DNA from 4 places in the Komagataeibacter medellinensis NBRC 3288 genome. Region 2 is predicted to be linked to each of the others. Evidence: riboswitches for the same ligand, from Rfam matches in the RefSeq annotation. Region 2 holds a riboswitch; each other region holds the start of a gene.
The links. A riboswitch is a leader RNA that binds a small molecule or an ion and turns the genes downstream of it on or off. The one in region 2 is predicted to bind cobalamin.

Region 1 (5,947 bases), on a different replicon from region 2:
GGATCACACCCATGATCCGGGCATCAATAAAGCGATCTCTCTTCATCAGAATCTCCTCATCCTTACGCTGAGAAAATTCTCTTTCAAAAGCCACTCTTTTTATGAGGGGATTACCAGATGACCGGCACAAAACCGTTACAAGTCCAGTTCCGCGTCATCGCAACCCGCTACGATAAACCGAAATCAACCTTCCTCGCAGTCGTTCGGTTTGCCTCAATCATTATCCTCATTAACTGACAATATGCCGTAGAAGCCTCGGCTCAATGCAATTCTCGATTCCGCCAGTAGCGTCACACAACCTCACTACTAAAATCAGCGACCTTCGATTTTGTGTCGCAGTTCCCGGCCACGTTCGGTAAGGCGGGAGCGTTCCATGCCCCACCGCGCCGAACATCCACCGGCGATAAAGCCCATCAATACGAGAGATGACCGGATACTTCCTCCGTCCAGTAAGGTTCCATACCCACCATCTTCTGGCAGGGACAAAATAGCCCGTTTCTGTGCGGGGGTCAGGCTTTCCGATCCAAAATAGGATCGACCCGTTCCGTTTCGCTGGCTACCGCCAATATATGTATGCATTTCCCGTGTTTCCTTTGAAGTGTTTGACGGGAGTAGGCCCGCGACATGCCATTGCCCGACGTACGTCATTCTTCAACACTGCTCAGAAAAGAACACGCGAATGGGGAAAGCTGCGGATAAAACAGAAAACATGGCCGTCACTCCGTCTGTCGGGCACCCCGCCCGATAGAACTGGTTACGTCACAAAGGCAGGTCTCCTGGCTTACGGGTCGTCAATACCGGTTCAGTCTTCCCAGCCTGTTCGTCATAGCCAGTGACGGGTCCTGTCATAAGGACATACGATCCGGAATCTCTCCGCCTACAGTTGCGGGGGCAGCCACCGACTTGTTCCCGGACCCTGATAAGCCCTGCCAGAACGCACGGCGTTCCCTATTAACCCGTTCGCACGGGGCCTTGTGATGTAAAGGTAGTGTGGCGCAGGCCAGCCCACAGTGCAAGTCTGCCAGCTTCCCGTCTGTGTGAAGGACACCATGCTCTTTCATTGCAGGTTTTTGAAAAATCCATATTGCGTAGCTCACGAGACCTGACGCATATTGCAGCAAGCCTTTATGTCGGTGGTGCCGCGCAAGCGGAGTAATAGGGAATACCGTAAGCTCTGGCGGGATCTGTAATGATCCGGGAGCCAGTCGGTGGCTGCGCCCGCAACTGTAGGCGGTATGTAGACGGATCCAATCATCTGATATTCAGTCAGATGGGTCACTGCTTCCAGTAAGGGAAGTGGGAAGACAGGACCGAACTGCCATGATCCGTGAGCCAGGAAACCTGCTACCGTCGCAAACCGTGCCACCGGGCGGGACTGACCGGCGGCAGGAGATCAGCCGTGACGCGTTCTTTTGCTTATCGATGTGCCTGTCAAGGCTCCCTATATATGCGGATTATTAGTCTGTACCCGGATAAATCCCGGCTTCGCAAAGAGGTTCTCTTCGTAGGCCTTCTGGCCGGCGGCTTATAACTCGCACGTAATTTCCTGACCTCGTGACACAGGTACCTACATTTTATTCTGGATAAAAAAGAAATATCCATGAACACAGATATGAGCATGGCAGCCGTTACAGAACCAGAGCCGGTTGTCGCAATGTGTATGTTTTCTGATGCATGTCTTGATCAATCCTTGGCCCTTCGCCTGCGGCAGCCCGAGGTAAAACAGCTTTTCGTCCGCTTTGTAGCGGTCCTTATGCGTAAAAGGACCGACGCTTTGGAATCTATTGCCAACTCAGTGGAAAAACAGATCAACGCGCTGTTTTCCCGTCCATTTACGCGGCGGCAGGTGCAACGGATACTAGGGATCACCAACCAGAAACGTCTGCTCTGGATACAAGATGGGCACCTGCAGCAGACCGGAATAATCCTGAATAACCAGCGCGGTCAAAAATTGAGAGTTCCTGTATCTTGCGCCGAGAGAATTGGATGGCTTAACCAGAATCCTGACATGATCGAAGCATGGCGTGACGAGGATGCCCGCATCCTGACATACGAAGACCGGTCCAATGCAGCCCTTTCCAGTTAATCCATTCCGATTGAGAAAAAAGATGGCTTCTCCCGTACCTTCGCCGGGTTTTATCCTCATACAACAGCGGCGACGTCGACGTTCCATATCGGTATCCCGCCTTATGGAATCCGCACCTCTCCGGGAAGACGTCATTCAGGCAATAGCCAGGACGGAACTCCCTGTTCCAAACCCGGAAGACCGCATTCGTGCAGATGGATTTGAAACATTCCTTCGTCTGGCACCTCCCGCTGATCAGCTTCCCGCTGCGCCGAAGGCGCGGGGCAACTACCTGGAGGAACTGTTTTCGCCCCTGCTGTCAGAGGCTCTGGCCTATGTGGATACAGCCTGCGATTTATCAAACACGCACGGGATCGAGGCGCGTATGGCTTTGCTTCAGGCCTATATTTCCGCACACTGGACCATTGGCGCGCGTGATGCCGCCATGCACCTATACGGTATACCAAGCCCAAAGGGTTGACTGAAAGCATAGTGGTCACCGCATGAGCGGCGTAACCCCACCTGTCGGTTACAAGCGTGAAGATACTCAGGAATCTGGCGTTATCGGGGTGGGACGAGCGGTTTGATCAGTATCAACAAGCTCTTCGCTCCATGCAGACCGGCATCGCGTTTCGAGGAATTGGGCGTTCCTTTCGCTTCGCGCATAATCAGATGAGACTCTTGATTGACGATGGCCCCGTGCAAGCGGGTTAAAAGGGAATGCTGTAACGCTCCGGCTGGACAATTCTGTTCCGGGAGCCAGTCAGCGGCTGCTCCCGCAACTGTATGCGGTATGCCACCGGTTCGTTCACCTGCGGGTGAGCCACTGTTTCCTTCGGGAAATGGGAAGGCATGGACTGGCAGGCCATGATCCGTGAGCCAGGAGACCTGCCCTCGTCTGCAAACCACGTCGTCGGGCGGGATGCACCGAAGGCAGGAGATTGCCCATGCGTTATGGGAAGACCATTATAACTGAGCGATGCCCCAGATGTTTCATAATTCTGGTGGAGACATCATAATGCGGCGCTATGTGACCGGCGCGTTTCTGACAACCGGTCCACTCGCCCTGTATGGTTCAGGGACATGTGCTCATACTGCTGATATTCCTGACACCAGCACCGACGACATTTCCTTCAGCGTGCGCCGGACGGACGTGGCTTCTGGCGACGTGTGGGGACATGACACGCCGATATATGGCAGCCATACCTATCCCGTCTCGATACGTAGCGGAGAATGTGCCGGCATTGGTTTTGCGCATATTGCGGGCACGGCACATTTAACCGGCCAAGGGCGCCCGCATGATGGTAAAGGTCATACCGGGCTTTTCAGACAGCAGATGACGGGCGCGACAGAACCATTATGGAAAACATCCATGGTGCCCTAACCGCTCATTCTTACGGCATGCATCGCGGAGCATCGGTCATGCGCTTTTCCATGCGAATTCGCCGATAAATCCGCCGATATTTCATAATTTCAGTCACGCGCGAAGCAACGAAAGAGACATCATGCATATTGCGCAAAAAGCAACCTGTGTCTCGCTATTCTTCAGTGTCATGATTGGAGGAACTGCTGCTGTTCACGCACAGGTTCCTCCAGCAACAACAGCTCCGCCCGCCGTTCTGGGGCAATGGATCACCAGAAACCACAAGGGTGTCTTCGAGATCACACGGTGTGGCGACCATTTGTGCGGGAAGCTGGTGGGCCTGAACTATAGTGATGAAATCCCACGGGACCAGACAGGACGTTCGGAATGTGGCTTGCCCATGCTGCAGGACTTTGTGCAAGATACGGATCAACCGAACCGCTGGAACGGGTCCATTCTCGATCCCAATACCAATCACGTCTATCAGGCCCGTATGTGGGTTAATCAGTCTGGACAACTCAAGTTACGGGGCTATCTCGGGATTCCGATGTTCGGGCAAACGCAGACCTGGTTCCCTTATAAGGGTCATATCGGCCCGGACTGCAAAATGAGCACCTGATCTGCATGGTGCCAGGTCAGGCGAAGATGCCCATGCGCATTAAGACGGAGCATGGGCATCGACCGGTTTACTCCCTGGCATCCTTCCGGGGCGACATACCATTCTGGATAAGGATCTGGCGCAGCGCCACGATAACCGGAAAGACCTCCTGATTCCGGTCGCCATCCTGCTCCCGCCATGCCTGCTGCTCCAGCTCGACAATTTCGCGATCTTCAGTGAAAACCCGCTCCGTAAAGGCGATCAGCAGTGGCCATGCCAGATCCAGCACAAACGGGATTTTCAACCTGCGTATGGATAACAGGCCGAAAACGCGGTTGCTCAGCTCTTCCCGATCCTGGGGCACGTAGGCGATCCACAATTCCATCACCGGTTTATCTACGCCCTGGGTTTCGATACGTAATGTCTGATACGGATACTGCGTGCGGATGGTCATGACATCCCGGTAGGCGAAATCCCGGCCGTCTTTCCGGCGTTGTCCGTAAATCAGGGCTTCGCTCAACGGCTGCTTACCGGCCGTGCGGGCAAATGTATAGCGGGCCTCCACGAAATCCTTCCCACACTCCATTCCCAGAAACCGCGGTTTCATGCTTCCGACCAGACGGCTGTGGAGAACCTGATGGTTCATATCCATCAGGTTCTCATGCATAAAACTGTAGTGGCACTGCACGACCTTGCCAAACCGGCGGGTCCTATAATGCGGGTCGCGGACACGCGGGAAGTCAGGCAGGGGTACGCTATCGGATTTTTCCAGATCCCCCATGAATACGAAGATCAGGCCGTCCTTTTCACGACAGGGCCAGGTACGCAGCCGAGGTGGTTCGCGTTCCAGCTTCATGTCAGGGGAAAAGCATTGGCCGCGTCGACTGTATTTCAGCCCATGATACGCACAGCGGACAAAATCCCCACACACTTCCCCCCTGCTGAGTGGGAGTTGACGGTGGGGGCAGACGTCATCCAGCGCGAAAATGGCTCCGGCATCTGGCCTGACCACGACAATAGGCTGTCCTGCATAGCGGACACCGATCGCCTTGCCCCGGCGCAGTTCACGCGACCACGCGACCGGATACCAGAAATCGGGATTGCTGCGAACGCGACGGATATCGACACCTGACGAGGCTGCGATTTCAGACACGGTTGTTTCCGATATATCTCCTGTCATGATCTGTTCAATGTCTCACGCTGTCGGCAGCGCATGGGACAAAACGAATATCGTTTTCACAAAATTCGTGGACGGGCTCTGTCTGGCGTCTCCACTGACAGGAAGTGGCCAATGACACGATTTCAGACATTTTCTGCTGCAGCATAACCGGGTCGTCTGTTTCATTCAGCCCCGCCGTGCCACCCAATGCCCCGGATGGCGCGATCATAAGACGGTCCCGACGATGGGAGTTTAATATCTGTTCTACAATGCTCCGGGCCATACCAATATGGGTTGGTGCCGTGCCAGAGGCATCGACCAATCCCAGTGACAGCCAGCGATCCGCTGAAAAATGCTTCAGCACATAAGGCAAACCGCGATAACCGTGCACCAGATCTATATGTAGACCATCGAAAGGCAGTTGCAGCACAAACGGAAGATGCGGCCCAAAGCCTCCTTCTCCACCCACCAGAACCAGTGACGTAACACCTGATATCTCGGCCAGGATGCGCCATGCAACGTCAATGTGGGTCAGTGTAGCAGCCGATAGATCGGGATGTGCGAGGATAGGTTCATCAATCTGGACCCATAAGCACCCTGCAGTGGTCAACTGTTCAAGGCATTCAATATAGGCCGGTAACAGGCGCATCAGGCTCTGAGCAATATTGTCTTCCTTCGCCATGCCGCATAAGACGAGAAAACTGACTGGCCCCAATAGAATGGGCCGGGTCGTGATACCCTGCCGCCACGCCGCGACGAACG
Region 2 (7,558 bases):
GCCCATGCTGCGGGACTTCGTGCCGGATCCGGATCAACCAGACCGGTGGAACGGGTCCATTCTCGACCCCAATACCAATCATGTGTATCAAGCGCGCATGTGGGTTAACCAGTCCGGACAACTCAAGTTACGGGGCTATCTCGGGATTCCGATGTTCGGACAGACACAGACATGGCTTCCTTATAGCGGTCATATCGGCCCGAACTGCAAAATGAGCACCTGATCTGCGTGGTGCCTGGTCAGGAGAAGATGCCCATGCGCCTTGAGACGGGGCATGGGCATCTATCAGTTTATTATCCTACGTCTTTCTGGGACGGCATACCATTCTGGATAAGCAGTTGGCGCAGCGCCATGATAACTGGAAAGACCTCCTGATTCCGGTCGCCGTCCTGCTCCCGCCAGGCCTGCTGCTCCAGTTCAACAATTTCGCGATCTTCTGTGAAAACACGCTCCGTAAAGGCGATCAGCAGCGGCCACGCCAGATCCAGTAAAAATGGTATTTTCAACCTGCGTATGGAGAGCAGGCCAAATACCCGGTTGATCAATTCTTCCCGGTCCTGTGGCACATATGCAATCCACAGTTCCATGACCGGTTCATCAATCCCCTCCGTCTCGATCCGCAATGTCTGATAGGGATACTGCGTGCGGATGGTCATGACATCCCGATAGGCAAAATCCCGGCCATCCTTGCGACGCTGCCCGTAAATCAGAGCCTCGCTCAGCGGCTGCCTGCCAGACGTGCGGGCAAAGGTATAGCGGGCCTCCACAAAATCCTCTCCCCGATCCATGCCTAGAAACCGTGGTTTCATGCCTCCGACCAGTCGGCTGTGCAGGATCTGGTGGTTCATGTCCATCAGGTTTTCATGCATGAAGCTGTAGTGACATTGCACGACTTTTCCAAACCGGCGGGTACGGTAATGGGGGTCACGGACACGCGGAAAGTCCGGCAGCGCAATGCTATCGGATTTTTCCAGATCCCCCATGAACACAAAGATGAGGCCATCCTTCTCCCGGCATGCCCATGTCCGCAGTCGTGGCGGTTCATTTTCCAGCTTCATGCCGGGGGAAAAACACTGGCCACGCCGACTGTATTTCAGTCCATGGTATGCACAGCGAATGAAATCTCCACACACTTCTCCCTTGCTGAGTGGTAACTGCCGGTGGGGGCAAACATCATCCAGCGCAAAGATGGCCCCGGCCTCGGGCCTGACCACCACGATGGGTTGCCCCGCGTACCGTACGCCAATTGTCCTGCCCCGACGAAGTTCACGCGACCATGCAACCGGATACCAGAAATCCGGATTGCTGCGGACACGACGGATATCCGGATGTGGCGAAGCAGCCCCATCCGGGATGGCTGCTTCCGATGTATTTCCTGTCATGATATTTTCAATGTCTCACGCTGTTATCAGCGCATGGGACAAAACGGATATCATTTTCGCAAAAGTCGCGGATGGATGCGCTGCGACGTGCTATCGTGCGTCGGCTGGCCACGGCCACGATTTCGGACATTTTTTGCGGCAGGACGTTCGTAATGTCCGGATCGGTCAGGGCATTGCTGTCACTTAACGCACCCGATGGCGCGATCATGAGACGATCCGGCCGATGCGAACGCAGCGTCTGTTCCACGATGCCGTGCGCCATGCCGATGTGGGTAGGCGCCGCGCTGCAGCTATCGACCAGCCCCAGCGAGAGCCAGCGATACGCCGGGAAATGCTGCAGGACATACGGGAAATCGCGATAGCCATGCACAACGTCCACATGCAGGCCGCCAAAAGGTAGCTGCAGCACAAAAGGAAGATGTCGCCCGAAGCCCCCGCCGCCCCCGACCAGAACAAGTGACGTGGCCCTTGATGCTTCACTGAGGACATGCCAAGCAACGTCCATATGGGTCAGCGTGGCTGCGGGCAGGCCAGGATGGGCAAGGATTGGCTCATCAATCTGGATCCAGAAGCATCCCGCGTTGTTCAGTTGTTCGAAGCATTCAATATAGGCGGGTAGCAGGCGCATCAGTCCCTGGCCGACACTGTCTCCCTTTGTCATGCCGCATAACGCAAGGAAACTGACCGGCCCCAGCAGAACAGGCCGGGTGCTGATACCCAGTTGTTCCGCTGCAAGAAATGCGTCGCGGGGCCAGTTGCGCGCAAGATGGAACGCCTGCCCCGGTCTGAGGATGGGCTTTCTGTAATTGCCGTGCATCGGATCACAGGCTGTGACTGTATTGTCGGTGCCCACGCCAAACATGCGGGCAGTCTGCACGACTCTGTCCCGCCATGGGCTATTGGCCGTAGCGATATGGGAAATGCCTGCCGCGTGCTGGCATCGCACCCCACGCATCTCATCAGCATCGGGAAAACCAAGTGTCGCCGTAAGCAGTCTGGCGGTATTCGGGAAGTGATCTATGGAATACTGGCGCGCAGGCACGCCTTCGGCCGTGCCATCATGGCACGCGGCTTTCTGCCATACCGGCATTAAGCTTCTCCCGCCTTCGGCACATCCCGTCCGACGGCTTGATATATGACGATGGCAGGTCTCCTGGCTTACGGATCATGGCCAGCCGGTTCTGCCTTCCCATTTCCTTTTCGGAAACAGTGACTCACCCCGTCCGGGTGAAATGAACCGGCGGCATACCGCCTACAGTTGCGGGAGCAGCCTCCGACTTGGCTCCCGGGTTCATGACCCGGCCGGAGCGTGACGGCGTTCCCTATTAACCCACTCGCGTGGGACCATCGACTTGATAAGACAACATTGTGCCCGAACCGGGCGGCCGGACGCAAGGTGTCATGGGCAGGATGTCCCAGCGGGCCGCACACGTTAGCGGCACAGGGACCACGGAAGGACCGCGTCCTCGACCCGTCGGACCGTTACGCCGTACACGACGCGCATGATATCATCATCCAGCACCTGCAGGGCCGGGCCATGGCGGATGACGGCGCCATCATCCATCAGCACCAGTTCATCGCAGAAACGGGTCGCCAGAACCAGATCATGCAGCACGACGACGATCCCCTTTCCCTGCCCTGCCTGCTGGCGGAAAAGCTGCATCATGGATAGGGCATGCGCCGGGTCGAGTGCAGCGATCGGCTCGTCCGCCAGTATGACCGGCGTATCGGTCGCCAGCGCACGCGCCAGATTCATGCGAGCCCGCTCCCCGCCTGACAGGTGGCTGGCCGGACGGGTGCACAGGTCCTGCAAGCCGGTGACATCAAGGGCGTGGCCCACCGCCGGGTGACGGACGGCATGATCGCCCGCCTGCCCATGCGGCAGGCGTCCGAGCGCGACCAGCGCACGCACCGGCATGGGTGGCGGCGTCCCCCCATCCTGCGGAATGAAAGCAAGCTGTCGGGCACGCAGCGCGGGTGGGATCTGGCTCATGTCGCGATCAAGAAGCCGGACATCCCCACAGTCGGGAGTCTCCAGCCCCGTCAGCAGACGCATGAAGGTGCTTTTGCCTGCGCCGTTCGGCCCGACCAGGCCAATGACCCGCCCCTTCGCAAGAGTCAGTGACGCGGCCGAAACAACAGCCCGATCCCCGCGCCGGAGCGACACGTCGCGTGCCTGGAGCAGGATCATGACACGGTTCTTTTCAGCATAATGACGCGGGCGAAGAAGATTGGAGCCCCGACAAGCGCGGTCAGCACGCCCAGTTGCAGTTCAGGCCCGACCGCCACCAGACGTACCACCATATCCGCCAGCAGCAGCAGCAGACTTCCCCCCAGAAATGACGGCAAGAGCAACCGCGACGGCTGGAATCCCACAAGCGGCCGCAACAGATGCGGCACCACCAGTCCCACAAAGCCGATCGCTCCTGAAACCGCCACGCATGAGCCCACGGCCAGCGCCGCGCCCAGCACGATACGCGTCTGGACGCCGCGCGGGCCATGCAGCTGGAAGCCAAGGCTTGCGGCCACATCCTCCCCCAATGTCAGCGCATCCAGCGCACGCCCCGCGGACAGCATGAGCAGCGTGCCACACACCACACCCGGCAAGCAGATCCAGACATGGGTAAAGGTCCGGTCCGTCAACGACCCCATGAGCCAGTGCATGATCTCGAATGACGCATAGGGGCTGGGCACAAGGTTCAGCACCAGTGCTGTCAGGGCTGCGGCAAAACTGCTGAGTGCAGCCCCCGCCAACAGCAACACCAGCGTGCCACCACGTCCCACCAGTCCCATCAGCACGGCCGCCGCACACAGCGCCCCCGTCAGCCCACCCAGCGGCAGGGCCGCGATGGACACCTGCATGAGGCCGGTATAGAACACGCTGACCGCCCCAAGTGCCGCTCCACCTGATACCCCCAGGATGCCGGGATCGGCCAGCGGATTGCGTAGATAGCCCTGCAGAACCGCCCCCGACAGGCCAAGCGTCCCGCCCACCAGGATGGCCAGCAGGGTACGCGGCAGGCGCAGGCGCTCCACAATGATCGCGCCTGCGGTATGCCGCCCGGCCAGCAGGTCCTCCAGTGCATGTGAAAACATGATGCGGGTTTCTCCCCACATGAGCGAGGTAACAAACAGCCCCATGACACCAGCCAGAAGCATGACGTTCAGCAGCATGGTTTGATGGGCAGGTTTCATGGGGCGGACATTTCAAGGTTGTGCCGTGCGTTACGCAGCATGACGACACTATCCAGTGTCTGTGGCAGGCCACACAACCAAAGCCGTGCGGGCAGATCCAGATGATGCGGCCCGGCAAAGGCCTGCTTCAACGCCGGGTGATCCAGCATGGACTGTGCAAGGGACGTTCCCTTCCCCGAACGGTCAAGGATCAGGAGATCGGGTGGCCGTGCAATCAGCAGTTCCATGGAAAAACGGGAAGATGACTGGTGCCCCATGATCGTTGCGTAATTACGAAAGCCGGCATGGGCAAGGACATCATCCGGAAGCGAGCCCTTATGGGTGACAAAGCCGTTGGCAGCATAGACGGCCGCCGTAGGATCGGTGGCACTGCGCTCGACTGAAAGGGAGGCCAGGCGCGTGGCAAAGGCCATAGCCAGTTGCTGCCCACGCTCAGGAACGCCGATGGCGTTGGCGACCGTCATGATCTGGACCGGAATATCCGTCAGGGATTTGGCGGGTGGCAGGGCTACAACCTGTGCGCCCCCTTCCCGCCCCGCCTGCATCGCGACGGCCGCGGTATAGATGCCACCCAGCACGACATCGGGATGGGATGCCACGATGCTTTCCGCCGTGGGTCGCAATACGGGAGCCTGTCGTGCCTGTTCGCACAGCACCGCGCTCCAGCAATCCCGGGCGAGCGGCGTAATACCGACGATCTGGCCCGGTTCGGCCAGCAGCAGCAACAACTGGTCGGTGCAGAGATTAAGCGAAGCCACGCGCGGGAGAGCCCATGCCGGTGCCAACGGGACACAGGCAAGGAAACCCGCCATCATCCCTGCGACCACGCTTTTCATGTCAATAATTCAGCATGAAGCCGCCATAACCGGCGCGACCAGGCTGCAGATAGCCGATGGGGTCCTCGAACTGGCGGTTCAGCAGGTTGTCGGCGCGGGCATAGACGGAAACGTAGCGGTTGATTTTGTAATTGGCAGCCACGTCGATGGTGAAATAACCATGCCCCTTGGCGCATGTGCTGCAGGACTCGCTGCCAATAACCGGCAGATCACGCCAGCCACTAGTATACAGGATATTGCCCGAAAAGGTCAGGTCGCGAATGGGGGTCCATGTCGTATTGAAATTGAACTTGTGCTGGGGACGGCGTTGCAACTGGACGTCGTTCGTCTCATCCCGGGCGTGGGTCCAGGTATAGCTCAGGTTAAATTCCAGATTGCTCAGCGCCTTCCAGTTCAGGAAGGCTTCCACACCATACATCCGCGCCTTCGCCACATTGGCGTATGAGTAGTTGTAGTCATATGATGAATCAATCGAAAGCGAGGACTGGATCAGGTTCCTGACCCGGTTGTCATACCAGGTTGCGCCGAAATTCAGACGGTCATGCAGCAGTTTCTGCTCAACACCCGCGTCATAGCCGATCAACTGTTCCGCCTTCAGGTTGGGATTGCCCTTTTCCGAATAACCCACACCCACCTGATTTGCGAATAACTGATACAGCGAAGGACCATGAAAACCGGAACCGGCGCTGGCCTTGATGATGGTTCCGGTGCCCGGCACATGGATTGCCGGGGCCACGCGCCATGTCACGTGGTTGCCGTAGCGCGAATTGGCATCATAGCGAATATTGGCCGCACCATACAGAATATGGTTCCAGTTCCCCTGATACTGCCCGTAACCTGCGGTCGTATCCATGCTGGCGGATGTATCGTATCCGCTGTCCCACATGCTTGAGGCCGTATGGCTGGTATTGAACGTATCATGGAAATGTTCGGCACCGATCAGAAGCTGGCCATACTGCTTGAAATTGAACGTGCCGTGCCAGTCCACCTTAAGTCGGCTGGAACGGTAATAATCCGGGTCTGGATTGACCGGGCTGCCGTAACTCGTGCCCGTCTCCGTCCAGCGGTTGCGGTTGGTCATGTAGCCAAGGCCAAGCACCTGATCAAAAAGCCCGTGAAAGGAAACCAGATGGGCCGTCCCGCGCACGATGGCCTCGTTCTGGTTGTTCTGTTCCCGCACACCCTTATCACCATACAGATTTTCACTTTGCAGGTCATACAGAGAGTAGGAATGATAATTGCTCTGTATCAGCCGTGCGGTCAGGCCAAGATCGAAATTATGGGTGACGTCATAACCCAGCCTGATATTGACGCCACGGTTGTCATTCCGGTTGCCTTCATGCCGCTGCTGCCGGTTGGCCCCATAATAACGCTCGATATAGGAAGGGATATTGTTGAACCCGTCCATCCGGTAATGGGAGAATTCTACATTATAATGAAAACGTCCCTTGCTGCCGCGTGCGCCAAAGGTCTGATTGAAGGTACCATACCCACCGCCTTCGATACGGACAAACGGCTTGAAACGGCCCTGCCCCTGTGCCGTGGTAATGTCGATAACCCCCGCCATGGCGTCGGCGCCGTACAGGCCGCTCTGAGGCCCACGCAGTATCTCGATCCGGCCCATGCCGTCGGTTACAAACTGACCGGCATCGAACATGCCATTGGTGGAACTTCCGTCATTGATGTCCATGCCATCCAGGCGGACCTTGACCTCGTTGGAATTATTACCACGCATGAAAATGGATGACGTGCCCCCTGGGCCGCCTGTCTGGACCACGTTCAGGCCCGGTTGGCGTGCCAGAATATCCGTCAGGCTGCGCCGCTGCTGGGTCTGGATCTGCTTTTCCGTGATGATGGTCATGCTGGTGCCGATATCATCGGTGGAGGTCGGCCGACGGGCGGCACTGACGCTGATCAGTTCGGGAAGACCCGTATCCCCCAACGAAACAACGGCTTTCGATTTTTTATTCTCGATGACGTACTGGTTGGCGGACTGTTTTTGCGGCGCGTGCTGTCTGACTGAATCATCGGCACGCGCCACTACAACCCCCATGGTCATCAACGTGGTGGAAGCAATCAGCAGATTACGGAATAGGATCATCTGGTTCAGGTCTCGCGGTCACATCATCGTTGCCACGAGAGCGC
Region 3 (9,796 bases), on a different replicon from region 2:
GGCTGCCTGTGTTTTTTGAAGTAGGCTTTGTCCTGCTCATCCCACTGGTATTCGTGCTGGCAGACCGTACCAATATGCCTCTGCTGCGGGTGGCATTGCCCATGGGGGCGGCGCTGTCGGTCACGCATGCGCTTATTCCGCCGCATCCGGCAGCGTTGCTGGCTCTTAGCGCGTATCACGCCAATATTGGCCATACGATCATGCTGGGTATCATAATTGGTACCCCCATCGCAGTGATTGCCGGGCCGATCTTTGGCCGCTTTGCCTCTGCCCGCGTGCAACTGACCGGTGTAAACCCGTTGGCGGAGCAGTTCGTTAAACACGAACCGGCAGCCAATATGCCGGGCTTTTTCCTGACGGTTTTTACCGTTCTTTCGCCTGTTGTCCTGATGTTGGTCGGGTCGATGGCCGACCGGATCACAACGGTACAGGGTACGGCCAATACCGTGCTGCATTTTGTGGGCAATACGGACATAGCACTTGTGCTGGCAACGCTGCTGTCCTTTTACGTACTGGGAGTGGCGCAGGGATTTTCGGCTGCCACCATCCTGCGCTTTACCAATGAATGCCTTGGTCCCACGGCGCTTATCATGCTGCTGATCGGCGCGGGCGGCGGCTTTGGCCGGGTGCTGATTGACAGCGGGGTATCGCGCGCCATTACCGATGCCGCCCTTAGCGCCCATATGCCGCTGCTGGTGCTGGCATGGGTTCTGGCGGCCATCGTGCGTGTGGCGTGCGGGTCGTCCACCGTGGCGATGGCTACAGCGTCCGGCATTGTCGCCCCCATCTTGGAACATAGTACAGGGGTTTCACCCGAACTTATGGTGCTGGTGACCGGGGCGGGATCGGTTGCCTTCGGCCCGATGAATGATGCCGGTTTCTGGCAGATCAAGGAATATCTGGGCCTGACTGTACCGCAGACCATCAAGACATGGTCGGTCCTGGAAACGCTGATTGCCGTATGTGGACTGGTCTTCTGCCTTATAGCGTCGATTTTCGTACATTAATGGGGAGCATCATCATGTTTCCTGCTACCGCAAATCCGGTGTGCGTGCGCGCAGCGCGCCCACCAGTCGGTCGCATGCATCATGTCGCGCGCACGGCCGTGTATGCGCTGCCATTTGCGCTCGGCTGTGTGCTATTTGGGGCTGTACCCGCTAGGGCACAGGTCATGGATCGTGATATTGGTTCGGCCCCCAGCCTGCTGGTGTCGCGTCCGTTGCCAAAGCATGATTCGCACAAGACCTGGGTGCCCCCATTTTCCCAACCTGAAGCGGTGGCGCCCAATCCTGTCTCAAAGTGGCTGCGCCGCCGGGGAATTAATTTCCTTGTGGATAATACCAACGAATTCGCGGGTGCCATAACGCCACCTACGCGCGGGACTACACCGGGGTTCAGCAATTACAAACAGGGTGCCAGCAATGCCGGACAGTATGCCATGCAGCTTGATATGGACTGGGACAAGCTGGCGGGCTGGCACGGATTTGCAACCCATATGGTGACCGTTGGCCGTTATGGTACAACCGCCAACCGCATGTTCGGGGACTGGCTGAACCATGCATCGGAAGATTATGGCGGCGGCGGTAACGTGGTGGTCCATCTTGTCTATGCCTATGGGGAGGAAACGCTTCTAGGCGGGCGACTGGCAATTGCCGCAGGCCGCATGGCCGAAATATCGGATTTTGCGGCCAGTCCCCTGTTTTGCAACTTCCAGAACGGCAGTATCTGCGGCCGACCCAAGGGCATTACCGACACCAATTTTGCAGCTGGCTATCCCGCATCCACATGGGGGTTCCGTGTGCGTGGCCGTCCCGCGCGCTCCGTCTATGTGCAGACCGGGCTGTACCCGATTGAAAACGGCATTTATCAGGTATTCCAGCACCGGACCGGGTTCAAGTTCAATGGTGCAAACATCATCGGTTATACCGCGCCGATAGAAACTGCGTGGGAACCTGTTTTTCGTCATGGCACGTTGCCGGGGCATTATAAATTCGGTGCACAGTTGTTCAGCACGCCGCAGGATGACAATTACCTTGATGTGAATGGCGCGCCTTACGCCCTGACAGGCCGCAAGCGGCAGCGGCATGGGGCGTCGTGGTCTACATGGATGATGTTTGACCAGCGTCTGCTGCATTACCATAATAAGGATTCTGGCCTGACCGCGCTGTCTGGCATGATCTATAACGACCCGCGTACATCACTGCGCAAATATCTTGTTTACGCGGCGCTGCTCAATCGGGGTGCCTTCCGTACACGCCCGTATGACACGATGGGATTTGCCCTGACCTATACACGAATTGCCGATGGCGTGACGCTGGCGGAACAGGACATGATTAATAACGGTAACAGAAGCAGCTTGCCCAACCATGCAACCGGCGTGCAGCACAATACCATCGTCATGGAAGCGAACTATGCCATACATGTCATGCCGGGCGTTATCTTCACCCCACTGTTCGAATACTATATTCACCCCAATGCCCAATCCAACCTGCGTGATGCAGCATTGTTAGGATTCAAAAGCCATATCCAGTTGATGTAAAGAAAAATAGAGTGCATGGTATTTTGAATGTAGTGAAATAAATGTATCAGATAGGCCCTGTTAGGACTTAATTCAGTCTGCTGCGGCAGCAATGCGGATGACCGCGAGAAACGACGTTACTGTTTTTTTATATCTGGTTGTGACTGCACGCTACTCCTTGAAGCGAGCCCAGAGGTTCTCGACAGGCTGTCGCCACCGATAGGCCCATTTTGGGCAGGCGACCGGTGCATTCCGTCGTTTCGCGGGAATGGTCGGCCAACCTCCCATGTTCCGGATACGCTCACGCAAGGCCTCTGACGCATAGCCCGTGTCCGTCACAACCCGCAGGGGAATGGCGGAAAGGCTTTCAAGCAGGACTGCGCCAATGGCAGTTCATGGGCCTGACCGGGCGGCTATGGCAAAGCCAGGCGCCTTTCCATCTGCCTTCACGCCACGCAGACTTTTGTGCCATAGCAGCCGCGAGAGCGGCCAGGTGCTTCACGATGGTCTCGCTCTTCGAAAGAGGCCCTTTTTTTGGGCTTCCGCCACCTTGTGGTGATCCCTGATGTTTGTGCCATCCAGAAAAGTCATTCCGAACGCCACTCCGTGTTGTTCTTGAACCCGTTCGAGCAGGCGTTCCCGTAACGCCGCGCTTCGCTCAGCGGATGAAAAGTTGCGCTGCCCGCCACCGTAAACCCAGTTCAGCGGGGATGCTCCGCCATTTCGCACCATTTCCATGATGCCAGAAAATCGCTGCTATCGTGCGCTGTAGATCATGGGGTGGCGTCTTGCCCCTTGGGCGAACCGTCTCAATCAGAGGTTCCTAGGCTCAGGACTCATAGCCAGAAGATGACGGTTGCAGCGAGGCAGATGGCTGAGAAGAAGACGTTCGGGCATCTGTCATAGCGTGTTGCGACCCGCCGCCAGTCCTTGAGACGGCCGAACATGATTTCGATGCGGTTGCGTCTTTTGTATTTTCGCTTGTCGTATTTGACTGGTTTTCCGCGGGATCTTCTTCCCGGAATGCAGGGCCTGATCCCTTTTTCCTCCAGGGCATCCCGGAACCAGTCAGCATCATAACCCCGATCCGCCAGCAACCACTGTGCCATGGGAAGGTTGTCCAGCAGAGCAGAGGCTCCGGTGTAATCACTGATCTGTCCGGCTGTCATAAAGAAGCTCAGCGGTCGTCCGTTCTGATCGGTGACCGCATACAGCTTGGTGTTCATGCCCCCTTTAGTGCGTCCGATCAGGCGGCCTGGATCCCCTTTTTTAACCGCAGGCTTGAAGCCGTGCGGTGTGCCTTGAGATAGGTCGCATCAATCATAATAGTCTGAGGCTCAGCCTTCGCGGCAGACAGGCCATCCATCATCCGCATGAAAATGCCCATGTCGCCCCAACGCTTCCAACGGTTGTAGAGCGTCTTGTGCGGACCGTATTCCCGGGGTGCATCACGCCAGCGCATACCATTGCGGTTCACAAAAATGATGCCGCTCAGCACGCGGCGGTCATCAACGCGAGGTTTACCATGGCTCTTGGGAAAGAACGGCCGCAGACGCTCCATCTGTTCATCCGTCAGCCAAAACAGGTCACTCATCTTCAGTCTCCTTGCAGAACCTGAAGCAAAATTCCCTACACAAATCAATGGGTCCTGAGCCTAGCACTACAGTTGCATTTTGTGTTGAGTTCTGAATCTATGGGTAACCATGATTCAGGATATGATGAGTGGCGGTACGTCTGTTGAAGAGACGCTGGAATTATGGGCGCGCTCGCTTCGGTCCGCCAAGGATCGGATGGCGCCGCTGTTCACGCAAAAACGTGTCGTAGATTCGGCCTGTGCTTTTCTTGATGTTTTGATTGGCAATGAACCACGCAAGACGGGATGGATGCGAGCGGAAGCCGCAGGAGATCCTGGTCCATGGCGGCAGCAGGCGCTTCTGGGACGCGGGCACTGGGATGCCGATGCCCTTCGTGACGTCGTCAGGGATTATGTGATTGAGCATCTGGGCACTGAAGAGGGCGTGCTGGTCATTGATGAGACCGGTTTTCTGAAGAAGGGTCAGGCGTCCTGCGGTGTGGGGCGGCAGTATACGGGATCTGCCGGCAAGATCACGAACTGCCAGATTGGTGTGTTTGGCGCTTATGTTTCGGAACGGGGGCATGCCTTTATTGACCGCGCCCTGTATCTCCCGAAAGACTGGACATCAAAGCCTGAGCGTCTGAAGCGGGCCCACGTTCCCGATGACGTGGTGTTTGCAACCAAACCGGCGTTAGCCTCGATGATGATTGAGCGAAGTATTGAGGCCGGTGTGCCGTTCCGCTGGGTTGCAGCAGACAGCGTGTATGGCGTGGGCGACGTAGAACGCACGCTTCGCCGGGCAGGAATTGGATATGTGCTTGGGGTCAAGGGCAATCACTGGTTCGGATCATGGGCAACGGAACCGCTGATTGCCGGAGAGGCGAAAGATATTGCAGCAGGACTGCCAGACCAGGCCTGGCGTCGTCTGTCAGCGGGGCACGGCACAAAAGGTGAGCGACTTTATGACTGGGCGTATCTTCCGCTTGCTGATCTGGATGCTGAAGAATTTGACTGCCCTATAGCCGGACCATGGACACGTGGCCTGTTGATCCGCCGAAACATCGCTGACGGGGACCTTGCCTATTTTACGACCTGGAGCCCGAAAGGGACAACCACGCAGGAACTGGTGAACGTTGAAGGGACGCGCTGGAGGATCGAAGAAGGGTTCGAGACGGCCAAAAACGAATTTGGTCTTGATCATAACGAGACCCGCTCCTGGCATGGTTGGCATCGGCACGTCTCTCTGGTCATGCTGGCCTATGCCGTCATGGCCAGTGTCCGTTACCAGGCAAACTCACTGAAACCGAAAAAAACACAACTCAGAACACGACAGTCCTTGTCCGCTGGTCCATTCAGGAGATCAGGCGCCTCGTCGTAAAACTTGCACAACGCAGACTACCCGTCTCTCACATCCTCAGATGGTCCGTCTTTCGACGAACGCATCAGGCCAGTGCTATCCGCGCTCACTCACGACACAAAATGCAACTGTAGTGCTAGGGTGTCCAACGGTTTTGGCGAATCTTTGAGCATACCGTCCAGGCCTTTCTCAAGGCTCGGATCGCGACGGGCGAAGTCGTTCATATCGATGCCGCGCTGATCCGCGCACATGTCAGCCGGGACACAGTCGTCGTCTGGCATGTCGAGGCTGTCGAGCGTGCTGATAACGAAGAGCTTCGGGAGGGTCGGCAGAGCGGCAGGTTCAAAAAGGTCTGCGTGACCAACCCGGATGCCACGATGGCGACCAACGGCCGCAACCAGCGGCTCGAGTCAGCTTGCAGGCAGCATACCGCTGTAGACGATGTTGCTGGCGGTGTGCTGGATGTTTAAGGTCGCGGCTGGCGAGGAGAATGAAGGCATAGCCGTCGCCACGCGGCTCGATGCGATCGAAGCCATAACCGGAGGAGCGATCGATATTGCAACGATGGACGCTGGCTATGCCTATGACAGGGTCTTCCGAGTGCTCGAAGATCGCGACATCGAGGGTATCGTTTGACATAATTTGACATAAATCATGGTGGTTACAGGTGAAATGCTCATGCGCAGGAGATCAATATCCATCGGGAATGGTTTCTACAATTCTCCTGTCTTGCGTTTTTTGACGTAAGACTTTTATAACGCTGCCTATCAAGTCGACGGTCCCGTGCGAACGGGTGAAAAGGGAATGTCGTATAACTCTGGCTGGGGAAGGTTTTCCCGGGAGTTCAGTCGATAACTGCCCCCGCAACTGTAGACGGCGAGCGTTGTGTCCTCAGCTACCAATTGGGTAGCAGCCACTGGCTTCGGTTGGGAAGGCAGACGTAACGTGATGACCCGTGAGTCAGGAGACCTACCGTCGAGTCCAGATATGTCGCCGGGCGGGTGGAGCCGGAGGCGGATCAAGGCGTGATGCATTTTTTTCTTTGACGCTCTGTCGCGATGGCATGCGTGTTCGTTTCCCGCTCGGGAAATGACAGCATTCGGAATTGTTGCTCTTTTACCGACGCTCTCCGACAGGCTCTTTTCATGACATTTCTTGACTCTCCGTGCGTTACGCGACGCACGGCTCGTGTGCTTTTTATCAACTCCACTCTGGTAGGAAGCCTCTTCACATATTCAGCCGCTTATGCTCAGGCCCCTCAGACCCAGATCGAGGAAGACCGCGCCCGCCTTGGCAATTCCACACCGCTGATCCAGCAGATCGACCCCGCCACCGTGCGGGATTCCGAACGCGCGCAGGCTGATGCGCAGAAAGCACACGAAGCCGCCGCCGATGATGGCGACAGGCTGGACACCAGCGGCAACCTGCTGGGCAACATGTGGGGCGCGCGGCCATGGCTGTACAGGCATGGCATCAGTTTTGACATCCAGGAAGTCGATGAACTGTGGGGCAACGGCACTGGCGGTTCGGCTTCGGGTAATGATGGCGCGGCAGGCTCGGGTACCGGCCCGTCCTATGATGGCGTGACCATGCCAACACTTACCGTCGATACCGAAAAGCTGTTCGGGCTGAAGGGTGGCCTGTTCAATGTCAGCGCCCTGCAGATACACGGGCGCTCGATCTCGCAGGACCACCTGGCCAACTTCAACCCCATAAGTGGGTTCGAGGCCGACCACTCCACCCGCCTGTTCGAACTGTGGTACCAGCAGTCCTTCCTTGGCGGCAAGCTGGATGTAAAGGTGGGGCAGCAGGATCTCGATACCGAATTCCTGATCAGCGATTACGCCTCGCTTTACCTCAACGCCAATTTCGGCTGGCCCATGGCGCCATCGGTCAACCTGTATGGCGGCGGCCCGTCCTGGCCGCTGTCATCCCCCGCCATCCGTATCCGCTACCGGCCCAGCGAGAAGTTCACCTTCATGTTTGCGGCAGCGGACGACAACCCGCCGGGCAACCGTTACAATTCCACCCCCATCCAGCAGGCCACCGGGTCACTCAGCGGTTACAATTCCGACCCCACCAGCCAGACCTATGATGGCGCCAACGGTACCAATTTCAACATGAACACCGGGGCGCTGCTGATGACCGAACTGCAATACGCGCTCAACCCCCAGCCTGCCGACATGTCCAACGTGACCAAGAACCCCGGCCTGCCGGGCGTGTACAAGCTGGGCGGGTTCTATGATACCGCGAAGTTCGCCGACTACCGCTACAACCGCAATGGTGGCTCACTGGGTGCGGCCTCGGTCAATCCCGCCAGCACCGAAAGCGACCTGACCCCGCGCTGGGACCGGGGTAACTGGATGGTCTACGGCATCATTGACCAGATGATCTGGCGGCCCTCGTTAACATCCGCCCGCTCGGTGGGTGTGTTCGTGCGCGCCACCGGTAATGGCGGCGATCGTAACCAGATCAGCTTCGCCATTGACGCAGGACTGAACCTGAAGGCGCCGTTCAGGGGGCGTAACAACGATACGATCGGTCTGGGCTGGGGCATCGGTCGCGCCAGTTCTGGCCTGCGGCAATTTGATCGAGACAGGCAGACGCTTGTGCAGGGCAATGAAAACCACCTGGAACTGACCTATCAGGCTCAGGTCACGCCGTGGATGGTGATGCAGCCTGACTTCCAGTACGTCTGGCACCCTTCGGGTGGAACGCCCGACTGGACCGGTCTGCGCCGTGTGGGTGACGAAGCGATCTTTGGTCTACACAGTAGCATTACTTTTTAGACAGAAATACATATATAGAGAGTATTAATTTATATTATAGTGGAATCATACAGAACGTACAAACATGTTCAGACATTGAGTGTATTCATTTGTCTGGTCAGCATTGAAAGGAAAACATTGCTAAAAAATGGAAGGGAATGGCATATTCGCCTTCTACATAGTCAGTGGTTCCGTGCAAACGGATGAAAAGGGAACACCGTTCCGCTTCGGCAGGGTTTGTCCCGGAAGCCAGTCGGTGGCTGCTCCCGCAACTGTAAGCGGTATGGGATCGTGTCGTCCATTTTCTGTGGGGAATGGGCCACTGTTGTATTAGCAACGGGAAGGTAGAAACGATCTGCGATAATCCGCGAGCCAGGAGACCTGCCATTGTCGATGTCACGGCCGCCGGGCGGGATGAACCGGGGGTAGGAGCAGAGTTTTGCACCACTGCACGGGCCTGCCTGTCACGGACAGGCGCGCCACTCTCACCATTACAAACTTGTTTCATGATACGCAGATCTGCGGTAAATCCTCATGCTACTGACTGGGACGCTTGGTCTCTCGGGTTTTGATACCCCGGAACTGATCGCATTGCAGCGGCGCACAGGCGTCTCGCATGTAGCTTCCAATTCCTGCCCGGACGAACGGCATCGCGTATGGCAGACAGCACGGATGGTGGGCATGGGCTGGCCTCCTCCAGATAGGAAGTGCACGCCCGAAGTGACGGATCAGACGGTCTTCCGCCTGTGTTGCAATCCTGTTCGTGATGCATTTGTTGCTGCATGGCAACGTGGAATTGCGCCTGTACCAATCCTTCTTGGGCCGGTGAGCTTTCTTGCCGCGTGTGACAGACGTGATGGAACGGACCCTGTCCTGTCATTACCGAAACTGCTTCCGGTATACGCCGGGATACTGCATGAACTTGCCATGGCAGGCTGTTTCCGGGTGCAGATTGCAGAACCAGTCACAACGGTCGGTCCAATGCCACAGGAACGCCAGACGGCAATGGAACTTGCATGGCAGAGCATGGCTAAGGTGGCCTCCGGGCACGCATTATCGCTCATCTTCGTCGGAGGCAGTGGCGGCTTCTGGCGTAACCTGTCACACGTCATGTCACTGCCGATGAATGGCATGCATATCGACATGGTGCGCGGTGGAGCAGAGCTTCCACTAATCCTTTCTGTTCTTAATCCGCGTTGTGATCTTCTTCTGGGAATCGTAGATGGCCTGAACCGGATTCCAACGGATATCTATAGCGCGATGCGATGGATAGATAAGATTCGATCAGAATATCCCCGACGGCGCGTGATTATTACACCGTCTACGATAATGCATTTTGCCAACAAGGAGGACAGACACTTACCATCTGAAGTGCGCAATATACTTGCAGACCTGACGAAGGTTCAACGTGCCTGCGCGGCGACGGCGTTCGTCCATTAATAAGGATTTGGAGGAAGTGTCATGAGCGTGACAGATACTCTGCTTCAACCTTTTTATCCTGATCAACATGCACAATGATATTCCGTTTTGCGTAGTGTGGATCTGAAACATTAAAAAGCAATCGGGGTTTATTGTGA
Region 4 (7,623 bases), on a different replicon from region 2:
CACCAGCTCATCACAGAAGCGGGTCGCCAGCACCAGGTCATGCAGTACGACGATAATCCCCTTCCCCTGTTCGGCCTGCTGTCGGAACAACTGCATCATGGACAGGGCATGTGCCGGGTCGAGTGCCGCGATCGGTTCATCGGCCAGTATGACCGGTGTGTCAGTCGCCAGCGCACGCGCCAGGTTCATGCGCGCGCGTTCCCCACCTGACAGATGGCTGGCCGGGCGGGCGCACAGGTCCATCAGACCGGTGACATCAAGGGCATGGTCGACTGCTGGATGACGGGCGGCATGATCATCCGCCTGCCCATGCGGCAGACGCCCAAGTGCGACCAGCGCACGCACTGGCATGGGTGGTGGTAAGCCCCCGTCCTGCGGAATGAAGGCAAGCTGCCGGGCGCGCAGCGCCGGGGGAATCTGGCCCATGCTGCGATCCAGAAGCCGAATATCCCCACAATCGGGAACTTCCAGCCCTGCCAGCAGGCGCATGAAAGTACTTTTCCCTGCGCCATTCGGCCCGATCAGGCCAATGACCCGCCCTTTCGCAAGTGTCAGGGACACGGCCGAGACGACAGCCCGATCTCCACGCCGGAGTGAAACGTCGTGTGCCTGCAACAGGATCATGATACGGTTCTTTTCAGCATGATGACCCGTGCAAAGAAAACCGGCGCGCCGACCAGCGCCGTCAGTACGCCCAGTTGCAGTTCGGGGCCGACCGCCACCAGACGCACCACCATATCTGCCAGCAACAGCAGCAGACTGCCCCCCAGAAACGATGGTACAAGCAAACGCGATGGCTGGTATCCCGTCAGCGGTCGCAACAGATGTGGCACCACCAGCCCCACAAAACCGATCGCCCCCGAAACCGCCACGCATGATCCCACGGCCAGCGCCGCCCCCAGCACGATACGCGTCTGGATACCCCGCAGGCCACGCAGCCGGAACCCAAGGCTTTCCGCCACGTCCTCCCCCAATGTCAGCGCATCCAGCGCGCGGCCCGCAGACAGCATGAGCAGGGTGCCGCACACAACACCGGGCAGGCAGATCCAGACATGGGTAAAAGTACGGTCCGTCAACGACCCCATGAGCCAGTGCATGATCTCGAATGATGCATAGGGACTGGGCACAAGGTTCAGCACCAGCGCCGTCAGGGCCGCCACAAAACTGCTAAGCGCCGCCCCCGCCAGCAGCAGCACCAGCGTGCCCCCGCGTCCCACCAGTCCCATCAGCACAGCAGCCGCACACAACGCGCCCGTCAGGCCACCCAGTGGCAGGGCCACGATGGAAACCTGCATGAGGCCGGTATAGAACACGCTGACTGCCCCCAGTGCTGCCCCCCCCGATACCCCCAGAATGCCGGGATCGGCCAGCGGATTGCGCAAATATCCCTGCAGCACAGCACCCGACAGGCCCAGCGTCCCACCCACCATCACGGCAAGAAGCGTGCGCGGCAGGCGAAGACGCTCTATAATAATTGCCCCGACACTGTGCCGCCCCGCCAGAATGTCCGCGAGCGCATGCGAAAACATGACGCGGGTTTCTCCCCACATAAGCGACGCGCCAAACAGGCCAATAACACCAATCAGGAGCATGACATTCAGCAGCAGGGTCTTGTGGGTTGATTTCACGGGACGGACATTTCAAGGTTGTGACGTGCGTTACGCAGCATGACGACACTGTCCAGTGTCTGCGGCAGGCCACACAGCCACAGTCGTGCGGGCAGATCCAGATGATGCGCCCCGGCAAAGGCCTGCTTCAGCGCCGGATGGTCCAGCATGGACTGGGCAAGGGACGTGCCCTTTCCCGAGCGGTCAAGGATCAGCAGGTCGGGCGGCTGCGCGATCAGCAGTTCCATGGAAAAGCGCGAAGATGCCTGATGTCCCATGAGCGTTGCGTAATTGCGAAAGCCAGCATGGGCAAGGACATCATCCGGGAGCGAACCCGCATGGGTGACAAAACCATTGGCGGCGTAGACAGCCGCCGTGGGATCGGTAGAACTCCGCGCGACCGAAAGGGAGGCCAGGCGCGTGGTAAAGGCCATGGCCAGTTGTCGTCCCCGTTCAGGGACACCGATGGCGTTGGCAACCACCATGATCTGGGCCGGGATGTCTGTCAGGGATCTGGCGGGCGGCAATGCGATCACCTGTGCGCCCCCTTCCCGTCCCGCCTGCATCGCGACGGCCGCCGTATAGACGCCGCCCAACACGACATCGGGATGGGATGCCACGACATTTTCCGCCGTGGGTCGCAATACCGGAACATGTTGTGCCTGCTCGCACAATACCGCGTTCCAGCAGTCCCGGGTCAGTGGCGAGATCCCCACGATCTGGCCCGGTTCAGCCAGCATAAGCAGCAATTGGTCGGTACAGAGATTGAGCGAAGCCACGCGTGGCAGCGCCAGAGCCTGCGTCAAGGGGACACAGGCGAGAAAACCGGCCACAATCGCTGCCATCATGCCTTTCATGTCAGTAATTTAACGCAAACCCGCCATAACCGGCGCGCCCCGGCTGCAGGTAGCCGATCGGGTCCTCAAACTGGCGGTTCAGCAAGTTGTCGGCGCGGGCATAGACGGAGACATAGCGGTTGATTTTATAGTTGGCGGCCACATCAATGGTAAAATATCCATGCCCTTTGGCACAGGTGCTGCACGTCTCGCTGCCAATGACCGGCAGGTCACGCCATCCGCTGGTGTACAGGATATTTCCAGAAAATGTCAGGTCGCGGATAGGGGTCCATGTCGTATTGAAGTTGAACTTGTGCTGCGGACGGCGTTGCAGTTCGACGTTACTGGTTTCATCCCGGGCATGGGTCCAGGTATAGCTGAGATTGAATTCCAGATTGCTCAGCGCCTTCCAGTTCAGGAAAGCTTCCACGCCATACATCCGTGCCTTCGCAACATTGGCGTAGGAATAATTGTAGTTATATGACGAATCAATCGAAAGCGAGGACTGGATCAGGTTCCGAACCCTGTTGTCATACCATGTCGCGCCGAAGTTCAGTCGATCATGCAAAAGTTTCTGTTCCACCCCCGCGTCATAGCCGATCAACTGTTCAGCCTTCAGGTTCGGATTACCTTTTTCCGCATATCCCGCGCCTACCTGATTGGCGAATAACTGGTACAGCGATGGGCCGTGGAATCCCGAACCGGCGCTGGCCTTGATGATCGTTCCTGTGCCCGGCACATGGATCGCAGGCGCGACACGCCATGTCACGTGGTTGCCATAACGTGAGTTGGCGTCGTAGCGGATATTGGCGGCGCCGTACAGAATATGGTTCCAGTTCCCCTGATACTGCCCGTAGCCTGCGGTCGTATCCATGCTGGCGGATGTATTGTATCCACTATCCCACATAGTGGCGGCTGTGTGGCTGGTGTTGAACGTGTCGTGAAAATGTTCGGCCCCGATCAGAAGCTGACCATACTGTTTGAAATTGAACGTGCCGTGCCAGTCCACCTTCAGTCGGCTGGAACGGTAATAATCGGGGTCGGGATTGATCGGACTGCCGTAACTTGTTCCTGTCTCGGTCCAGCGGTTACGATTGGTCATGTAACCAAGACCAAGCACCTGATCGAACAGTCCATGGAATGACACCAGATGGGCCGTTCCACGCACAATAGCCTCGTTCTGATTGGTCTGTTCCCTCACGCCTTTATCGCCGTAAAGGTTCTCACTCTGCAGATCATACAATGAATATGAATGGTTGTTACCCTGTATCAGGCGTGCCGTCAGGCCAAGGTCAAGATTGCGGGTTACGTCATAACCCAGCCTGATATTGACGCCGCGGTTGTCATTGCGGTTGCCCTCATGGCGCTGCTGCCGGTCAGCACCATAATATCGTTCGATATAGGAGGGGATACTGTTGAACCCATCCATCCGGTAATGGGAGAACTCAACATTATAATGGAACCGCCCCTTGCTGCCGCGCGCACCAAAGGTCTGGTTGAAGGTGCCGTAACCACCGCCTTCAATCCTGACAAACGGCCTGAAGCGTCCCTGTCCCTGCGCCGTGGTAATATCAATGACCCCTGCCATGGCGTCCGCACCATACAGACCGCTTTGCGGGCCCCGCAGAATTTCGATCCGTCCCATGCCATCGGTTACGAACTGACCGGCATCAAACATGCCACTTGTTGAACTGCCGTCGTTGATGTCCATGCCATCCAGGCGGACTTTCACTTCGTTCGAATTGTTGCCGCGCATGAAGATGGATGAAGTGCCTCCCGGGCCGCCGGTCTGCACCACGTTCAGGCCAGGCTGACGTATCAGGATATCCGTGAGGCTGCGCCGCTGCTGGGTCTGGATCTGCTTTTCGGTGATGATGGTCATGCTGGTGCCGATATCATCAGTGGAAGTTGGCCGACGTGCTGCACTGACGCTGATCAGTTCGGGCAGGCCAGTCTCTCCCAGAGAAACAACGGCTTTCGATTTTTTATTCTCGACGACGTACTGGTTGGCGGACGGTTTTTGCGGCTTATGCTGTTTGACTGAATCATCAGCACGCGCCACTGCAGTTCCCATGGTCATCAACGTGGTGGAAGCAATCAGCAGATTACGGAATAGGATCATCTGGTTCAGATCTCGCGGTCACATCATCGTTGCCACGAGAGCGCGCTGCCACAGCGCTTCCAATCCGCAGGGAAGCCCGTAACACCACACCGTCAGGACACCCCGCCCGACAGTTCCCGGTCGCAACCATCATAACGGCAGGTCTCCTGGCTCACGGCGTGACATCCTGCTTAACCTTCCCGGAAAACCGTGGTTTCCAGTGGCCCGGATCAAGACATCCGGTATTGCAAGGACAGACCGTTTACAGTTGCGGGGGCAGCCTGAGCCTTGGATCGTGATCCGCACTCTGTTCCCTTTTCATCCCCCCGAAAGGGGACACCGTCGGAACGGTTCTGATCGGATGGGGCGTTCTTGTCAACCCGCATTCAATCTTTCAGTATCCTATCAGGATTGCCGTTATTTTCAGCCAGATTGATGAATCACAGGATATTTCCGATGAAACATATTACGCCTGCCATGCTGACTTCGCTAGCGCTGGATCTCCGCAACGGCTGGAGCATTGGTACGTTTGGTGCGATTGGCGAATTCCATCATGTCCCGGGAGACAAGGTCTGCGTTACCCCCTGTTTCGACGGGCTGGAGATCGTCACCCAACGCGGCGCCATACGCTTGTGTCCCAACGGTCCCCTGCATGCCATTGCGTGGGATTCCCTTGTTGGAAAAGGCAGACGCTGGCGGCACAGCATGGCGTTCTGCGGCCCGTTACAACTGACCGGAAGACATACCCTGATGGTTCTGGGAAAGGATGTGGAAGCCATCCGGCCAGAAGATCGTGATGCATGGCTGATTGATCTGGGAATAGGCGTGGGCCAGGTCCGGATGTGCGTACGGACAGAAAATGCCCGCCTGGTCGAAGCTCTTGCTGTTCACACGGATGACCCATTGGCCGTCATTACAGAAGCATTTGCGCTTCTGATGGAAGCCCAGCCCCACAGGGTCATGCTTTCACCAGCTGGCAGGCTGGAGGTTTACCAGCCCATTCCCAAACCTGATGAAGATTCTCCGCTCGGTGCCCATACCCACCTGTTACCAAAACTGGTAAAACTGAGGCGGTCCTGTTCGGCCCTTGATCCTGTTCCGGAAGGCTGGCAGCCCTTCCTCACGCTTCATCCGGCGGCGCCATTCAGACCGTCCGATAATGATTCCTATGATTATGACCGTCTGGCCGATCTGTCCTTTCTGCCGCTGCTTGAGGAATTCGGCAAGCAGGAAGACCTGCAGGTCTCAGGCGCATTCCGGGCTCATGTTCGTCAACATGGAACACCGGAAAATATGAAAATACCGGACACGAGACGTGGTCGTGCGCGCATGCATATCGAACTGCTCCGTATGGCAGCCCAGGGTCACAAGGGCATGGAGCAGTTTATGCCTGTCGATACGCTCAAGAGCGCTACGGATTGCGGGTGACTTCATGCCAGCGATCATGTTGCAAGGTACGGGATCCGATGTAGGCAAGTCCGTGTTGACAGCTGGTTTATGCCGGGTTTTTGCCAATCGGGGCCTGACAGTCCGGCCCTTCAAGCCCCAGAACATGTCAAACAATGCTGCCGTAACGATAGATGGTGGCGAAATCGGCCGGGCGCAGGCATTTCAGGCGTACGCCTGTCGTGTTGCCCCCTCCACCCTTATGAATCCGGTTCTTCTGAAACCGGAAAGCGATCATACCGCGCAGGTTATCGTGCGTGGACAGGCACAAGGGCACCTGCATGCTTCCAATTTTATCAGCGGTCGGGCTGCATTCCTGCCCGAGGTTCTGACCGCTTTCGAAACATTATGTGGCCAATCCGATCTGGTGATTGTCGAAGGCGCAGGTAGCCCCGCGGAAATCAACCTACGTCAGGGCGACATCGCCAATATGGGTTTTGCCAGAGCCGCGAATGTTCCGGTCATCATGATAGGCGATATAGACCGGGGCGGCGTTATCGCATCACTCGTTGGCACCCATGCCATTCTTGAGCCGGCTGACCGGGAGTTGATCAAGGGTTTTATTATAAATCGCCTTCGGGGAGACGCCAGCATTTTCCAGTCTGGATATGATTTCATAGAAAGGTTTACCGGCTGGAAGGGGCTGGGCGTTCTTCCCTGGATAGACAGTATACGTGACCTGCCATCTGAAGACAGTATTCCCGATGATGTCGGCTGTTCTTCGACATCACGGATCGAGATCGCCGTCCCCCTTATGCCGCGCATCGCCAATTTCGATGATCTTGACGCGCTGGAAGGCGAAACACATGTGAAGATTATACGGGTCAGGCCAGGGCACCCCCTTCCTGCGTCTGCTCATGTCGTGTTCCTTCCAGGTAGCAAGGCGACAATAGCGGACCTGCGGTTTTTCAGGCAGCAGGGATGGGATATTGATCTCGCAGGGCACGTCAGGCGGGGTGGATATGTGTTCGGTCTCTGCGGTGGTTATCAGATGCTAGGACAAACCATAGATGATCCCGATGGTGTAGAGGGAAGCCCGACGACGGTACCGGGACTTGGACTTCTGGAAGTTAATACCGTCCTGACCCATGATAAGAAGATCAATCAGACATCGGGGATAACCCTTTCCGATAACACGCGATTCAGTGGTTACGAAATTCATTGTGGAGAGACAGCAAGCTCCCATAGCCGGGTTATTCCCCTGATCAAACGCGACGATGGGCGGCGCGATGGTGCGATAAGCCCAGACGGTCGTATTGCAGGTTGCTACGTACACCGTCTGTTTGACATGACTGGTCAGCGCGCCGCATGGCTGGACAGATGGGGCACACACTCGGACGGACTGGATTATACAGCACGCGTAGAACACGCCCTTGAAACCGTCGCGGCCACCATGGAAAGCAGGCTGGATATTGAGGGGCTACTGGCTGTTGCCAGATGACCTTCTTTCGATCTCTGTATCCTGTTGCGTCAGGGCATTCAGACAGGCAGGACAGAGACATCCTGCCTGGTCATCCGTTGGAACCGGCAGGCCACGGGGTTTTTCCATGCACCAGCACGCACCTTCAGGCTGACACGAAAATTCAGCGCCACATTTTTTACACTCTATCATTCCTTGCCCGCCTGTCTGCTG

Region 1: linked by a shared signal. The riboswitch ahead of GLX_RS06295 (hypothetical protein) and the one ahead of GLX_RS15220 (uroporphyrinogen decarboxylase/cobalamine-independent methonine synthase family protein) in region 2 are both predicted to bind cobalamin.
Region 3: linked by a shared signal. The riboswitch ahead of GLX_RS06365 (carbohydrate porin) and the one ahead of GLX_RS15220 (uroporphyrinogen decarboxylase/cobalamine-independent methonine synthase family protein) in region 2 are both predicted to bind cobalamin.
Region 4: linked by a shared signal. The riboswitch ahead of GLX_RS06340 (TonB-dependent receptor plug domain-containing protein) and the one ahead of GLX_RS15220 (uroporphyrinogen decarboxylase/cobalamine-independent methonine synthase family protein) in region 2 are both predicted to bind cobalamin.

The regions. Positions count from the first base shown of each region.
Region 1 is NC_016027.1:1,375,709-1,381,655, forward strand. It holds cobalamin riboswitch at 749-990, opposite strand; cobalamin riboswitch at 1,118-1,363, shown strand; gene GLX_RS06295 (hypothetical protein) at 1,601-2,086, shown strand; gene GLX_RS06300 (hypothetical protein) at 2,190-2,546, shown strand; cobalamin riboswitch at 2,741-2,975, shown strand; gene GLX_RS06305 (hypothetical protein) at 3,084-3,449, shown strand; gene GLX_RS06310 (DUF2147 domain-containing protein) at 3,571-4,047, shown strand; gene GLX_RS06315 (aromatic ring-hydroxylating oxygenase subunit alpha) at 4,115-5,206, opposite strand; gene GLX_RS06320 (uroporphyrinogen decarboxylase/cobalamine-independent methonine synthase family protein) at 5,214-5,947, opposite strand, start outside.
Region 2 is NC_016037.1:137,839-145,396, forward strand. It holds gene GLX_RS17655 (DUF2147 domain-containing protein) at 1-223, shown strand, start outside; gene GLX_RS15215 (aromatic ring-hydroxylating oxygenase subunit alpha) at 294-1,382, opposite strand; gene GLX_RS15220 (uroporphyrinogen decarboxylase/cobalamine-independent methonine synthase family protein) at 1,390-2,472, opposite strand; cobalamin riboswitch at 2,509-2,746, opposite strand; gene GLX_RS15225 (ABC transporter ATP-binding protein) at 2,815-3,573, opposite strand; gene GLX_RS15230 (FecCD family ABC transporter permease) at 3,570-4,556, opposite strand; gene GLX_RS15235 (ABC transporter substrate-binding protein) at 4,574-5,413, opposite strand; gene GLX_RS15240 (TonB-dependent receptor plug domain-containing protein) at 5,415-7,514, opposite strand.
Region 3 is NC_016027.1:1,391,364-1,401,159, reverse strand. It holds gene GLX_RS06395 (GntT/GntP/DsdX family permease) at 1-1,007, shown strand, start outside; gene GLX_RS06390 (carbohydrate porin) at 1,007-2,539, shown strand; gene GLX_RS19330 (hypothetical protein) at 3,177-3,332, opposite strand; one part of gene GLX_RS17110 (IS5 family transposase) at 3,355-3,791, opposite strand; one part of gene GLX_RS17110 (IS5 family transposase) at 3,791-4,112, opposite strand; gene GLX_RS06375 (IS701-like element IS1452 family transposase) at 4,222-5,472, shown strand; gene GLX_RS18415 (hypothetical protein) at 5,914-6,087, shown strand; cobalamin riboswitch at 6,211-6,442, shown strand; gene GLX_RS06365 (carbohydrate porin) at 6,597-8,240, shown strand; cobalamin riboswitch at 8,389-8,622, shown strand; gene GLX_RS06360 (uroporphyrinogen decarboxylase/cobalamine-independent methonine synthase family protein) at 8,754-9,659, shown strand.
Region 4 is NC_016027.1:1,382,481-1,390,103, forward strand. It holds gene GLX_RS06325 (ABC transporter ATP-binding protein) at 1-624, opposite strand, end outside; gene GLX_RS06330 (FecCD family ABC transporter permease) at 621-1,592, opposite strand; gene GLX_RS06335 (ABC transporter substrate-binding protein) at 1,625-2,452, opposite strand; gene GLX_RS06340 (TonB-dependent receptor plug domain-containing protein) at 2,466-4,565, opposite strand; cobalamin riboswitch at 4,685-4,903, opposite strand; gene GLX_RS18945 (DUF6925 family protein) at 5,001-5,972, shown strand; gene GLX_RS06350 (cobyric acid synthase) at 5,977-7,431, shown strand.